One region of the Neobacillus sp. 19 genome, then DNA from elsewhere that is predicted to be linked to it. Evidence: riboswitches for the same ligand, from Rfam matches in the RefSeq annotation. Region 1 holds a riboswitch; each other region holds the start of a gene.
What was found. Region 1 has a riboswitch for cobalamin ahead of ACO1D1_RS22585 (ribonucleoside-diphosphate reductase subunit alpha). Riboswitches for the same ligand answer to the same signal wherever they lie in the genome.
Positions count from the first base shown of each region.

Region 2: it holds a riboswitch for cobalamin, as region 1 does, so the genes downstream of both, metE (5-methyltetrahydropteroyltriglutamate--homocysteine S-methyltransferase) here and ACO1D1_RS22585 (ribonucleoside-diphosphate reductase subunit alpha) in region 1, are expected to answer to the same signal.
Region 3: it holds a riboswitch for cobalamin, as region 1 does, so the genes downstream of both, ACO1D1_RS07510 (ABC transporter substrate-binding protein) here and ACO1D1_RS22585 (ribonucleoside-diphosphate reductase subunit alpha) in region 1, are expected to answer to the same signal.

Region 1 covers NZ_JBMPZU010000070.1:116,952-121,214, reverse strand. The annotation lists gene ACO1D1_RS22595 (OsmC family protein) at 1-111, opposite strand, end outside; gene ACO1D1_RS22590 (LysM peptidoglycan-binding domain-containing protein) at 288-1,091, opposite strand; cobalamin riboswitch at 1,387-1,586, shown strand; gene ACO1D1_RS22585 (ribonucleoside-diphosphate reductase subunit alpha) at 1,714-3,999, shown strand; gene ACO1D1_RS22580 (ribonucleotide-diphosphate reductase subunit beta) at 4,040-4,263, shown strand, end outside.
Region 2 covers NZ_JBMPZU010000099.1:165,458-169,720, forward strand. The annotation lists gene ACO1D1_RS27100 (c-type cytochrome) at 1-267, shown strand, start outside; gene ACO1D1_RS27105 (response regulator transcription factor) at 385-1,071, shown strand; SAM riboswitch class I at 1,176-1,285, shown strand; cobalamin riboswitch at 1,382-1,574, shown strand; gene metE (5-methyltetrahydropteroyltriglutamate--homocysteine S-methyltransferase) at 1,730-4,021, shown strand; gene ACO1D1_RS27115 (SDR family oxidoreductase) at 4,154-4,263, shown strand, end outside.
Region 3 covers NZ_JBMPZU010000030.1:8,023-12,285, forward strand. The annotation lists gene ACO1D1_RS07500 (adenosylcobinamide amidohydrolase) at 1-740, opposite strand, end outside; partial or broken gene ACO1D1_RS07505 (FecCD family ABC transporter permease) at 747-1,806, opposite strand; gene ACO1D1_RS07510 (ABC transporter substrate-binding protein) at 1,772-2,737, opposite strand; cobalamin riboswitch at 2,914-3,105, opposite strand; gene fabG (3-oxoacyl-ACP reductase FabG) at 3,173-3,910, opposite strand; gene ACO1D1_RS07520 (phenylacetate--CoA ligase family protein) at 3,973-4,263, opposite strand, start outside.

The sequences.
Region 1 (4,263 bases):
GCCACCGTTCTCACCGCCTACTTGTGGATCCGCATCCATTATAAATTCATGTCCGGAAGGAGTGATCCCCCCAAATGCCATTTTCCCTTTCCAGTTAATTGTAAAATCCATCATCATACCCCTTTCATTTTTTTATTCTAACCAATCGACTCGTTCCTTACTTTTAAAATACTTTAAATAATGAGACAAGGACTAGTTGGTATGGCCCCTAAAATGGAAATAAGCGCTAATCCTTACTACAGGAAAGCGCCTTTTATCGGTTTTTCATTGTTATTTGCTGAAACGTCTTATTTAGATTTAAATACCGAAATGACGGCTTTATTTTTATGTATAACTGTTACTTTCTGCCCCGCTATTTTTTCATAATCTGGACCTGAGCAGTAAGGAACAGTTAAGACGAATGATTCATCCATATGCTTAAATTCAACAGTGAAATTATCAGCGGCTCCTACGACTATTGCTTTTGTATAGATAGCTTTGCCTGGAATCGTCAGCTGTTGTCCAATCAGAACCATATCATGGCGGAGCTTATTTTCTTTTTTCAGTTCGTCTGCATTTACTCCAAAGCGTTTAGCAATTCCCCATAAAGTGTCCCCGGGAACCACCTCATAAACTGGATTGATGTTATTTGCTTGAATTTCAAAAGGAAGAGTTATTGTTTGACCAACGTAAATTTTCTCTGTTTGCAGATGATTGACCTTTTTTAATTCATCCATACTGACAGCGAATTTTTTTGCAAGGGAGTAAATGGTATCCCCTTTTTGGACAGTATATTGACTGCCGGTCCCTTTTGAATGCCCTTTTTTTATATAATCAGGTACCAAAAGTTGTTGTCCAATATAGATTTTTTCGGACGTTAACCCATTAGCCCTCATTAGCTGTTTTTCAGTGACTTGATACTTTTTAGATAGGCTGTAAAGAGTATCTTTCTTTTTTACAGTGTATACCGTGCTGCATGCTCCAACATCGGTGTTCATAAATACAAGTGCTGCAACAGTCCCAGCAATGGCTGCTGCTGCCAGCTTTTGATTACGCGCTTTCATCTTTTTCTTACTCAGTTCTGATAATCTTTCTTTTCTCTTTATATACAAAGAACTATTCCCCCATAAAAAATATTAAAATACCCCTATAGTAGTACGACAAATGTCATCATTTTTTGACTGTATTTTTAAATAACTTTCCTCTAATGCCAAAAATATCCCACTGTATTAGCGCTTCGTAAAGGATCAATTTCTGCGTGAGCTGTTGTATCTTTTCGCTAAATCCAATCATCTGTCCTCTCATCAATTCTTTTAAAATACTTGAAATTGGAAACCATTTATACTATGATTAACTTTAGTTTCTTATCTACATATTGTTTTATTTCTAAAAAACATAACTATATATTGTATTTACCTTAAGTTAGATGCCGAATAACGGCTTAATAGGGAATCCGGTGAATCCGGAACTGCCCCCGCAACTGTAAGTGCTGACGAACTGAGCAATCCACTGTATCAGAGAGTTTATGAAGATAGACGCTGATATGGGAAGGGCTCAAAGTAGGGTGACGCATAAGTCAGGAGACCTGTCTTTCTTAAGTAGTTTCACTTCTTCGGGGATTGAGGAGATGAACGGTGGCAGCGAAAGGCAGAAATTTGTACTTCCTTTTTGTAGTAAACCGTTTCATCCGCTCAATTACCTTGAGCGGATTTTTTTATTAAAGGGGATATGACCATGACCACAAAAGTAAACGATGAAATTCAATTAGTATTAGAGACAATCAAACAAGCTTCGGAAACATACCAGCTGGATACTGCAATGCTTGAAAAACAGATTAAAGAATTATACGTGGCTGAGGCTGGCCGGCAAGCGCTCCTCTATGCCGTTAACCAAATTGCGATGGATCAGCCTGATTGGACTTTTGTTGCAGCAAGGCTGTATCTGAATGAACTGTATCAAAAGGCATCAATAAACCGCAGCTATGACCTCTCCATAAAGTACGGAGATTTTTACCTCCTTATAAAAGAATTAACCGAAATCGGCATTTACTCTAGCAATCTACTTACTTCCTATACGAAAGACGAAATCGAAGAACTAGCAAAGGAAATTGAGCCGGTCCGAGATACTTTATTTACATATATCGGTTTATTTTTACTAGCGGACCGCTATCTCGCGCAGGATCATGAGCGAAATGTCTATGAATTGCCGCAAGAGCGATTCATGATTATTGCCATGACGCTGATGCAGAATGAGAGCCCTGCTGCAAATCGCCTCACCCTTGTTAAAGAGGCTTATTGGGCACTAAGTCATCTTTACATGACCGTTGCCACACCGACACTCGCGAATGCCGGAAAGAGCTTCGGCCAGCTTTCCTCTTGCTTTATCGATACCGTCGACGATTCACTGGACGGCATTTATTTAAATAATTGGGACATCGCACGGCTAAGTAAAGATGGCGGCGGGATTGGACTTTATTATGGAAAAGTCCGTGCCCTCGGCTCCGATATTAAAAAATTCAAAGGCAACTCGTCCGGGGTTGTGCCTTGGATCAAGCTGGTCAATGATACGGCCGTCAGTGTCGATCAGTTAGGACAGCGGCAGGGTGCGATTGCCGTCTACCTAGATGTGTTCCATAAAGATATTATGAACGGCTTTCTCGATTTGAAAACCAACAATGGCGACGAACGCCGAAAAGCTCATGATATTTTTACCGGTGTGACCATTCCCGATTTGTTTATGAAAAAGTTGCAAGAAACCGATGAGAACGGCAGAAGCATCGGGGAGTGGCATACGTTTTGCCCCCATCAAGTAAAGCAAATTATGGGCTGGAAGGATGCAAACGGAAACCCGCTTGGACTCGAGGATTTTTATGATGAAATTGATCAGCCTTATTTTTCAAAAAAATATCAAGAAGCCGTCCACCATCCGCTGCTGCCAAGGAAAACGTACCGGGCAATGGATATCATGGCGCGGATCATGGTGTCGCAGTTGGAAACGGGCACCCCTTACATGTTCTATCGTGACGAGGTGAACAGGCAAAATCCGAATAAGCATCTGGCTGGAGCGGGGCGGACCTCGATTTATTGCAGCAACCTATGCACGGAAATTGCGCAAAATATGTCGGCGACCACGATCGTCAATGAATATCAGGATGAGGACGGAAACATCATCATCATTCGCAAACCTGGTGATTTCGTGGTTTGTAACTTATCCTCTATTAATCTTGCAAAAGCGGTGCCGGCTGGGGTACTGGAGCGGTTGATCCGCATACAAGTAAGAATGTTGGATAACGTGATAGATTTAAATACGATATCGGTGGGGCAGGCTCAGATCACTAATCAGAAGTTCCGCGCGATCGGACTGGGAACGTTCGGCTGGCATCATCTCCTTGCCTTGAAAGGCATACACTGGGAATCAGAAGCCGCGGTGGAATGGGCCGACCAGCTGTATGAGGACATTGCTTACTACACCATCCGTACCTCTAAAGAATTGGCCAACGAAAAAGGAGCGTATCTTGAGTTTCAAGGTTCTGAGTGGCAAACGGGCACATATTTCAAGCGGAAAAATTACCGCTCTGATCGATGGCTGGATCTAGCGGCGGAGATCGTGGAACACGGTATCCGTAACGGCTGGTTAATGGCGGTTGCGCCCAACTCGTCAACAGCGAAAATTGGCGGCTCGACGGATGGGATTGATCCGATCTATTCCATTGAATATGCCGAGGAGAAGAAAAATTTTAAATTTAAGGTCACAGCGCCGAATTTAACCCATCATACCTATCCCTATTACCGCCGGGCACGACATGAATTGGATCAAGTTTGGAGTATTAAGCAAAACGCAGCCCGCCAGCGCCATATTGATCAAGGGATTAGCTTTAACCTATACGTCCGACATGATATTAAGGCGAAGGATTTGTTAAACCTCCATATGGAAGCATGGGAGCACGGACTAAAAACGACGTATTACGTCAGAAGTACATCTCAGGCAGAAATAGCCGAATGTGAAGCTTGCCAGAGCTAGCACGGGATTTGCCATTTAATAGAGCAGGAGGTTTTTTAAAATGGATATTCATGCCCCATTGGCAAAAATAAAACTATTAAACCCAGAGTTTCCTAATAAATCCACTGGGATCATTAACGGCCAGTCTTCCGGCCTGTTGAACTGGAATGATATCGCCTACCCGCAGATGTATGATTTGTATCAGACCTTATTGGGGAACTTTTGGAAAGCACAGGAAATCAATATGCAGGATGATATTAAACAGTGGGACATGCTCAGCGACGT
Region 2 (4,263 bases), on a different contig from region 1:
GGAGACCAATCCTACAATATTGGAGCGGGTATGGCTCGTGTAAGAACGGCAGGAGGCTTTATCAAAAAATATATGCCTAAATCACCGATGGGTGGATATGAAGCAGGTTCCTTCACCGATGAAGAGGCGATGAATATCGCAGCATATATTAACTCTATGGCTAGACCTGATTTTCCTGATAAAATGAATGACTGGCCGAAAGGCGATGCACCGGATGATGCAGCCTATGAAACACTTGCAGGGAAAAAGGTTACGGAAAATAAATAATAGGCAATGACCCGTTAACAGCGGGTCGTTTTTCTATATATATAACACAACCTTTTGTGAAACTCTTTTTATCACTATAATAGTGGCAGGGGGTTGAAGAAGTTGGAAGATAAAAAATTGAGAGGTAAAACCATTTTAATTATAGATAGTAATAGTGAAAACAGAGCTGTGTTAAGATTTCATCTGACGAGGAAAGGTTTCGAAATATTAGAGGCTGCTGATGGACAAACTGCTCGTGAAATGTACTTAAAACACGATCCTTGTTTTGTGCTTCTAGAAACAGCTCTTCCTGATATGGATGGACTTGAGGTATGCTTCTGGATGCGTTACGAACTAGACAGTAACGTACCAATAATCATTGTATCTTCAAATAATTCGGAACAGGATCGAATTGAAGGGCTGAAACGAGGAGCCGATGACTATATCGGTAAACCATATAATTTAGAAGAATTGTCGGTTAGAATTGAAACGGTCTTACGACGAACCGCCAATCGATGCAGTAAACTAAGCTATAAAGGGTTAACGATTAAACCATTAAAAGGAATCGTAAAATTCCAAGATGAAGTACTTGATTTAACTCATTTCGAGTACAGATTGCTCTATCTATTTATGACCCATCCAGATCAACTTCTTTCAAGAGAACAAATCATCAATACCATTTATAAAAAGAATGAAAAAGTAATCAACGAACGAACAGTAGATGTCCATATCAAAAATCTAAGAGAAAAGATTGCAAAGTATACAGATTATCCTTTTATCGTGACGTTAAGAGGGATTGGATATAAGTTTACAACGGAAGGTTGAGAGAGAATATTTAAGTGAACTTTGCAATAATTTAATAATCTTTGACAACCTCTGTCCAAAATGCTATCATTGCAATTAAATTCAAAACATTAAAAATTTTAATACTCTTATGAAGAGAGGCGGAGGGACTGGCCCTATGAAGCCCAGCAACCATTTAACAACTTGTTAAAAAGGTGCTAATTCCAGCAAGGCATATTGCTTTGGCAAATGAGAGGGATGAAAAAGGATCCGCCAGCCTCTCTATGTTGACTAGAGAGGCTGTTTTTGTTTATAAGAGAAAAAATGCAGATCCAAATCGGTTTTTAAAAACTTCATATCAAAAGCTTCAGGTGCTGTGTAGATAATCTGCACGGCTTAAAAGGGAAGACCGGTGAAATGCCGGCACGGTCCCGCCACTGTATTGGGGAGCAACTTATCGAATAGCCACTGTTTCATAGGGAAATGGGAAGGGATAAGGAGCGATGAACCTTAGTCAGGAAACCTGCCTGTTGTATGCGCTAGTACTCTACGAGGAGATAGAGGAGGTGAGAACGTGTTGAGTAAACGAAAAGGTTCGGACTCAAGTTAATTAAACGTATCAATCTCTCTTTTCCATTTTTGAAAAGGGAGATTTTTTTATGTTTGACACACTAAGATGTAAAAGGAGAGGTAACCCATTATGGTAAAAGTGATAAGCTCGAATCTAGGATACCCAAGAATTGGGGAAAAACGTGAATGGAAACAAGCCTTGGAACAGTTTTGGGCAGGTAAGTTAGAAAAAGAGGCATTCTTAAAGAAAATAGAAGTGATTCGCCTGGAGCATCTTAAGAAGCAAAAGGAGCACGGAATTGATTTAATCCCTGTCGGGGACTTTAGCTTGTATGATCATGTCCTGGATACGGCTGTTATGTTCGGTTTAGTACCGAAACGATTTAACTACAGCGGCGGGAAGGTGCCGCTTGAAACCTATTTTGCTATGGCGCGAGGAACGAAAGAGGCAGTTGCTTCTGAAATGACAAAATGGTTTAATACAAACTACCACTATATCGTTCCAGAGCTTGAAGAAACAGCTCCTGCTCTTGTTGAAAACCGCCCGCTTCAATTTTTTCAAGAGGCGAAGCAAAAACTTGGTATACATGGTAAACCAGTTATTTTAGGACCGATTACATTTGTAAAGCTATCAAAAGGTTATACCGAAAGTGCGTTCAAAGCAGTTGTTGAACAATTTATCCCTCTTTATGCGGAAATATTACGCGAACTAGAGGCGGAGGGGGCAGAATGGGTTCAAATAGATGAACCGATTTTAGCTGCTAGTATTTCAAAAGAAGAGATTGCTATATTTAGCGAAGTCTATCAGGCATTACAGGATGCAGCACCAAACCTTAAGGTGATATTGCAAACATATTTTGAAAGTATCGAGCATTATGAAGAGGTCATTTCACTTCCTGTTCAGGGAATTGGACTTGATTTTGTCCATGATAACGGTCAGAATCTTGCTGCTTTGAAGAAGTATGGCTTTCCTAAGAATAAAGTACTTGCAGCTGGAGTCATTGACGGACGAAATATTTGGCGGGCGGATCTCGAAGGGACATTTTCACTTCTGACCGAGATTGAAGCGGTTGTTTTAAAAACAAGACTAATTGTTCAGCCATCATCAAGCCTATTGCATGTTCCTGTGACAGTAAAAAATGAAGAATTGCTCGATGAGATATTAAGAAATGCACTGGCATTTGCGGATGAAAAATTAGTTGAAATTAGCGCTCTTACAAATGGCTTGAATAATGGAAAGCAAGTGATAAAAAAAGAGATCGATGAAAGCACAAAAGCAATTCAAGGATTAAATCAGTCGTCAATTCGAAATAATACTCAAGTTCGAGAAGCCATTCGCAGTTTACAGAAGGATCAAGCAGAGCGGAAAGCGCCATTTACAGTACGCAGAGGGCTTCAAGAAAAGGCGTTTCAATTACCACTTCTGCCGACGACAACTATTGGCAGCTTCCCGCAAACGAAAGAAGTAAGAAAACAGCGTTTAAAATGGCGGAAAGGCGAATTAACTGACAGTGAGTATGGAGCCTATATTAAGGCAGAAATAAAAAAGTGGATTGAAATCCAAGAAAATCTTGGTCTGGATGTGTTCGTACATGGGGAATTTGAACGGACAGATATGGTTGAATACTTTGGCGAAAAATTAGCCGGATTTCAATTTACAAAATACGGCTGGGTTCAGTCATATGGTTCCAGATGTGTGAAGCCCCCGCTCATTTATGGGGATGTCGCCTTTAAGGAGCCAATGACAGTTGCAGAAACTGTATATGCCCAATCGTTAACAAACAAACCGGTAAAAGGAATGCTGACAGGTCCGATTACGATTTTAAATTGGTCATTTGTCCGTAATGATATTTCACGCTACGAGGTGGCAAATCAAATTGCGCTTGCCCTTCGTAAAGAGGTGGAAGCACTAGAGGAAAATGGAATCCGCATGATTCAAGTGGATGAGCCTGCCCTTCGGGAAGGCCTGCCGTTAAAACGTGAAAAATGGGCAGGTTATCTAGATGCTGCCGTTTATTCGTTTAAGTTGGCGACATCCTCTGTTCAAAATGAGACGCAAATTCATACCCATATGTGTTATTCGGACTTTAAGAATATTATTCATGCAATTAAAGCACTCGATGCGGATGTTATTTCTATTGAAACATCAAAAAGCCATGGTGAATTAATTCATGCCTTTGAAGAAAATACGTATGATATGGGAATCGGTCTTGGCGTATATGACATCCATAGCCCGCGAGTACCATTGCTTGAAGAATTGATCAGAAACATTCATCGTGCGCTTCAAGTCCTTGATCCCAAGCTGTTCTGGATTAATCCCGATTGTGGCTTAAAAACTAGGGGTATGGAGGAAACTGTTGCGGCACTTCAGGTGATGGTGATAGCTGCAGAACAAACGAGAGAAGAGCTGCTCGTCAAATAGGGAGCAAAGTAAGTCTGATAAAGGATGAATGATAAAGAATAGTATCTCCTTAGCATTTCGATAAAATCTTTATGTTTTAAAATCTCTATGTTGGATATAGTACTATCATCATAATAAAGGGGGTTTTTTAACGTGGGGAATGTACTTCAAAATCAGATTGCTTTTGTTACAGGGGCTGGCTCAGGGATTGGAAGGGCTGCTGCGCTAAAGCTTGCTCAAAATGGCGGAAAGATTGCTTTAGT
Region 3 (4,263 bases), on a different contig from region 1:
TTTGGATGGGGATGCTTTTGAATTTTTGTATGATACACGTCCCTGATTCGGTCCTCTTTCAGAACTTCGTTAGGAATATGATTGATATTGATGGTCCCCTTTTCGAGCAGGAGCAAACGGTCGCAGTATAAACCAGCAAGATTTAAATCGTGGAAAATCGAGATTACCGTTAACCCTTTGTCCATCGTCCATCGCTTTAAAAGGTCTAACAATTCTTTTTGATACGATAAGTCTAAGTGATTTGTCGGTTCATCCAACAGCAGGATTTCCGGTTCTTGGGCAAGTGCCTGGGCAAGGAATACCCTTTGCTTTTCACCGCCTGATAACGCCTGTATATTTTTATGTTGAAAGGAGGAAATGCCGGTCTGGTCCATTACCCTTTGGACGACCGCTTCATCCTCCTCCGACCAGGTTTGAAACCAGCCCTTTTGATGCGCATATCTCCCAAGTGATACGGTTTCTTTAACTGTATAGGAGAAGCTTTGGGAAGAGTGCTGGGAAAGAACCGCCACCATTTGCGCAAGCTGCTTAATGCCATATTCCTGCAGCTTTTTTCCACTAATATAAATCTCACCCTGTTTAATCGGCAAGATCCCGCTAATCATTTTTAACAGAGTTGTTTTTCCGCTGCCATTTGGCCCTAATACCCCGAACAACTGCCCTTGATTTACATCAAACGTAATGTCCTTTAATACAGACTCATCTCCATATCCACCTGAAACGTGCTGAACACTGAGCATTTTCTATCAACTTCTTTCCATCCTTTTTCTCTGCAGCAGGATCACCGCAAATACCGGTGCCCCAATTAAAGCCGTTATCACCCCAATTGGTAATTCAGTAGGTGAAATAATGGTCCGCGACAGAAGGTCGGCTAAAATTAAGAACCCACTTCCTGTCAGAATCGATAAGGGAAGGAGGTAACGGTGGTCTGGCCCCCACAAGATTCTTGAAAGATGGGGAATGACCAGCCCAACAAATCCAATCGTTCCGGAAACGGCAACTGCAGCTCCTGTTAAAATTGAACCGGCTGATAAAATGATGAGCTTCCTTTTTTTGAACATTGACCCCAAGGTGGTGTGCCCGTTCTTCCCCAAACGACATCGCATTTAATTCCTTTGCATTAAGCATCAGGATGGCCGACCCAATAACAAAAAACGGTAAAATAATTTTTATGTATTCCCAGCCTCTCATCGATACACTTCCTAAGAGCCAGCTAATAATTTGCCGTAACTCATCTCCGGTTAGTGCAATCAAAAGAGAAATAAATGCACCTAAAAAGGAGCTAAAAATAATTCCTGTTAAAATTATCGTTTCTACTCTCATGGACCGTTCAATTTTCCTGGCAAAAGCAAGAACGAGGAAAATGGTCAAAAAAGAAAATAGGATACTGAGTAATGGCAAGGTGAATATCCCGATAAATGGGATAGATAGATTAAAGAACAGCGTCAGAACGGCACCGACGGAAGCGCCGGATGAGACCCCTAATGTATACGGATCTGCTAACGGATTCCTTAACAGCCCTTGAAATGCCGCCCCCGCAATGGCAAGGGACGCCCCCACAAGACCCGCTAATATCACCCTTGGCAGGCGAATATTCAACACAATACTCGTATGCATCGCGTCGATTGTGTCAAGTGATGGTAATCCAAATAGCTTAGCTATAATAATGTGAATAATCGTCCCCATCGGAACTGATACAGTTCCGATGGCGATTCCTAGCAGTACGGAAATTAACAGGAAAATCCCTGCCAGTGCAAAAGCTACATATTTATTATTTAAAAACTTCTGGATAAATAGCCTTCGCAAGATCTTCTACTCCTTCAACGATTCTAGGGCCTGAGCGTGTCACCCGATCAGAATCTACGTCGATTACTTGCTTATTTTTTACGGCGTTGACATTTTCCCAGCCTTTTCTGCTTAACACTTGCTCAGCTGGTTTTGTCTCTTCATAGCCGCCATATGTAGTGATGATTACATCCGGATTTCGTTTAATGATTTCTTCTTGATCAAGCTTGATCCAGCCCTCTTGATCGTTTGCGAGGTTCTCGGCATTAATCATGGTTAACATTTCATTCATAAACGTATTTTTCCCAGTTGTAAAAATATCTGGAGCGGGTGATACTTCAATAAAGACAGTTTTCTTTTCTTTTATGTTCTTTGCTTTTTCCTTAATATCCGCTATTTTGTCCTTCATCCCTTGTATAAGCTCGTCCGCCTTCTTCGTTTCTCCAGTCGCTTTACCAATCATACTGATTGAATCAAACACTTGGTCAAAATTTTGTGCATCATTCACAACAAGAACGGCTATTCCGGCATCTTTTAATTGCTGTAGGCCAGCTTCCGAATTATGTGCAGTAGAGGCATGGGCTAATACTAAATTAGGCTGTAAAGAGATTATTTTTTCAAGATTCACTTCCATACCGCCAATTTTCTCTTTTTTCGTTACCTCTTCAGGATAATTATCAAAATCAGAAACACCGACAATTTCTTTCTCAGCACCTAACGCGTAGGCGATTTCTGTATTACTTGGGATCAAAGAGACGATTTTTTCAGGCTTCTTTTCTAAGACAACTTCATTGCCTACAGCATCCTTTATCGTTACTGGGAATGCTGCTTCTGTTTTATTCTCAACACCCGCGGTTTTGTCCTCTTTAACTTGCTCTTGCTTTTCCCCGCATCCTGCTAAGACCCCTAATGTTAAAAGTACGACGAACAATAGTGAATACCATTTCTTCATGTTTCTTCTCCCTGCTTTCTGTGTAGTTATTATGTAAGCAACAAAAAAGAAGTTCTGCTTGTGGCAATAAAAAAACATCTCCATATTAATGAAGATGTTGGGTACGATTAGATTTCCATTACTCGTAAAAAGTAATAGGGCACTAGCCTCAACACCTCCCTATCCTCGTAGGTTTATTGGCGCACAAGAATTAGGCAGGTTTCCTGGCTCATGATCATCGCATCCTATGTCTTCCCATCCAAATAGACAGTGACAAAATATAGGCTGCTCCCATTTACAGTGGCGGGACCGCGTTGGTTTTTCACCAACTTCCCTTTTAAGCTAAAAGTCGTTACTGACTCACTAGCACCTATTTCCATTATTCATTTTTTGTTAACTTCATTATGATATAAATTATATTATTTGTATATAAGTTTGTTTGACAGTGTTGATTCTCTAAACGACAAGGCCGCCATCTACACTTAAGATAGTTCCATTAATATACCCCGCATCGTCTGAAGCTAGAAACAGATAGGCAGAGGCAATATCTTCAGGTTTTCCCAACCTGCGTAAAGGTGTTTTACTTTCCATTAGATCTAGTATCTTTTCCGGTACTTTTGCCGTCATGTCAGTGACAATGAATCCGGGGGCAACGGCATTCACTCTTATGCCTTTTGGTCCCATTTCTTTCGCCCAGCTTTTCGTTAAGCCTATTACACCAGCCTTTGTGGCTGCATAATTCGTTTGACCGATGTTGCCGTGAATTCCAACTACCGAGGATGCGTTCAGAATCACACCCGATCCCTGTTCTATCATCTTTGGAACTACTTCCTTTGTACATTTAAACACACCGGATAAATTGACGGAAATCACCTTTTCCCATGATTCTTCATCCATTTTTGTCAGCAATCCATCAATCGTAATTCCAGCATTATTCACTAAAATATCAATTTTTCCATACCGATCGATCGTTTCATTTACCATCGAATGGATTTGTTTAGAGTCTGTCACATTACATTGAATAAATGCAATCGAACCATATTCTTCAAGTTCCTTGGCTGCTGTTAGTCCCGCATCTGGATTCACATCACTGATGACAACAGCGGCACCTTCTTGCAAAAATTTCTTAGCCGTAATTTTGCCAATCCCATTTGCTCCACCCGTAATAATAGCAACTTTTCCTTCGAGTTTCATTATGGCCTCCTAATGGTTCATTTGAAAAATAGCAGTAATTTGTCAACAATTCTATTAAAACCTTATGATTCTTTAAAATTACGCTTGTCAATTACTCGCTTCGCTTTGAATTGAGTTCGTTCCAATGTTCCAATAGGGAACAATTCTATATTAAATGTTACTCCTACTTCACGCTTAAGCTCTTTCGACAGCTGCTCTATCAGGTCTTGGTTGCTTCTCGTTCCTGCGGTCTCACACTGAATGGTGACGTCATCCATAATATTTTCACGGGTTACAATCATGACAAACTCTTCCCCAAGGCCGTCAATTCTCCTAATCACATTTTCTAATAGACTTGCATAAACATTCACACC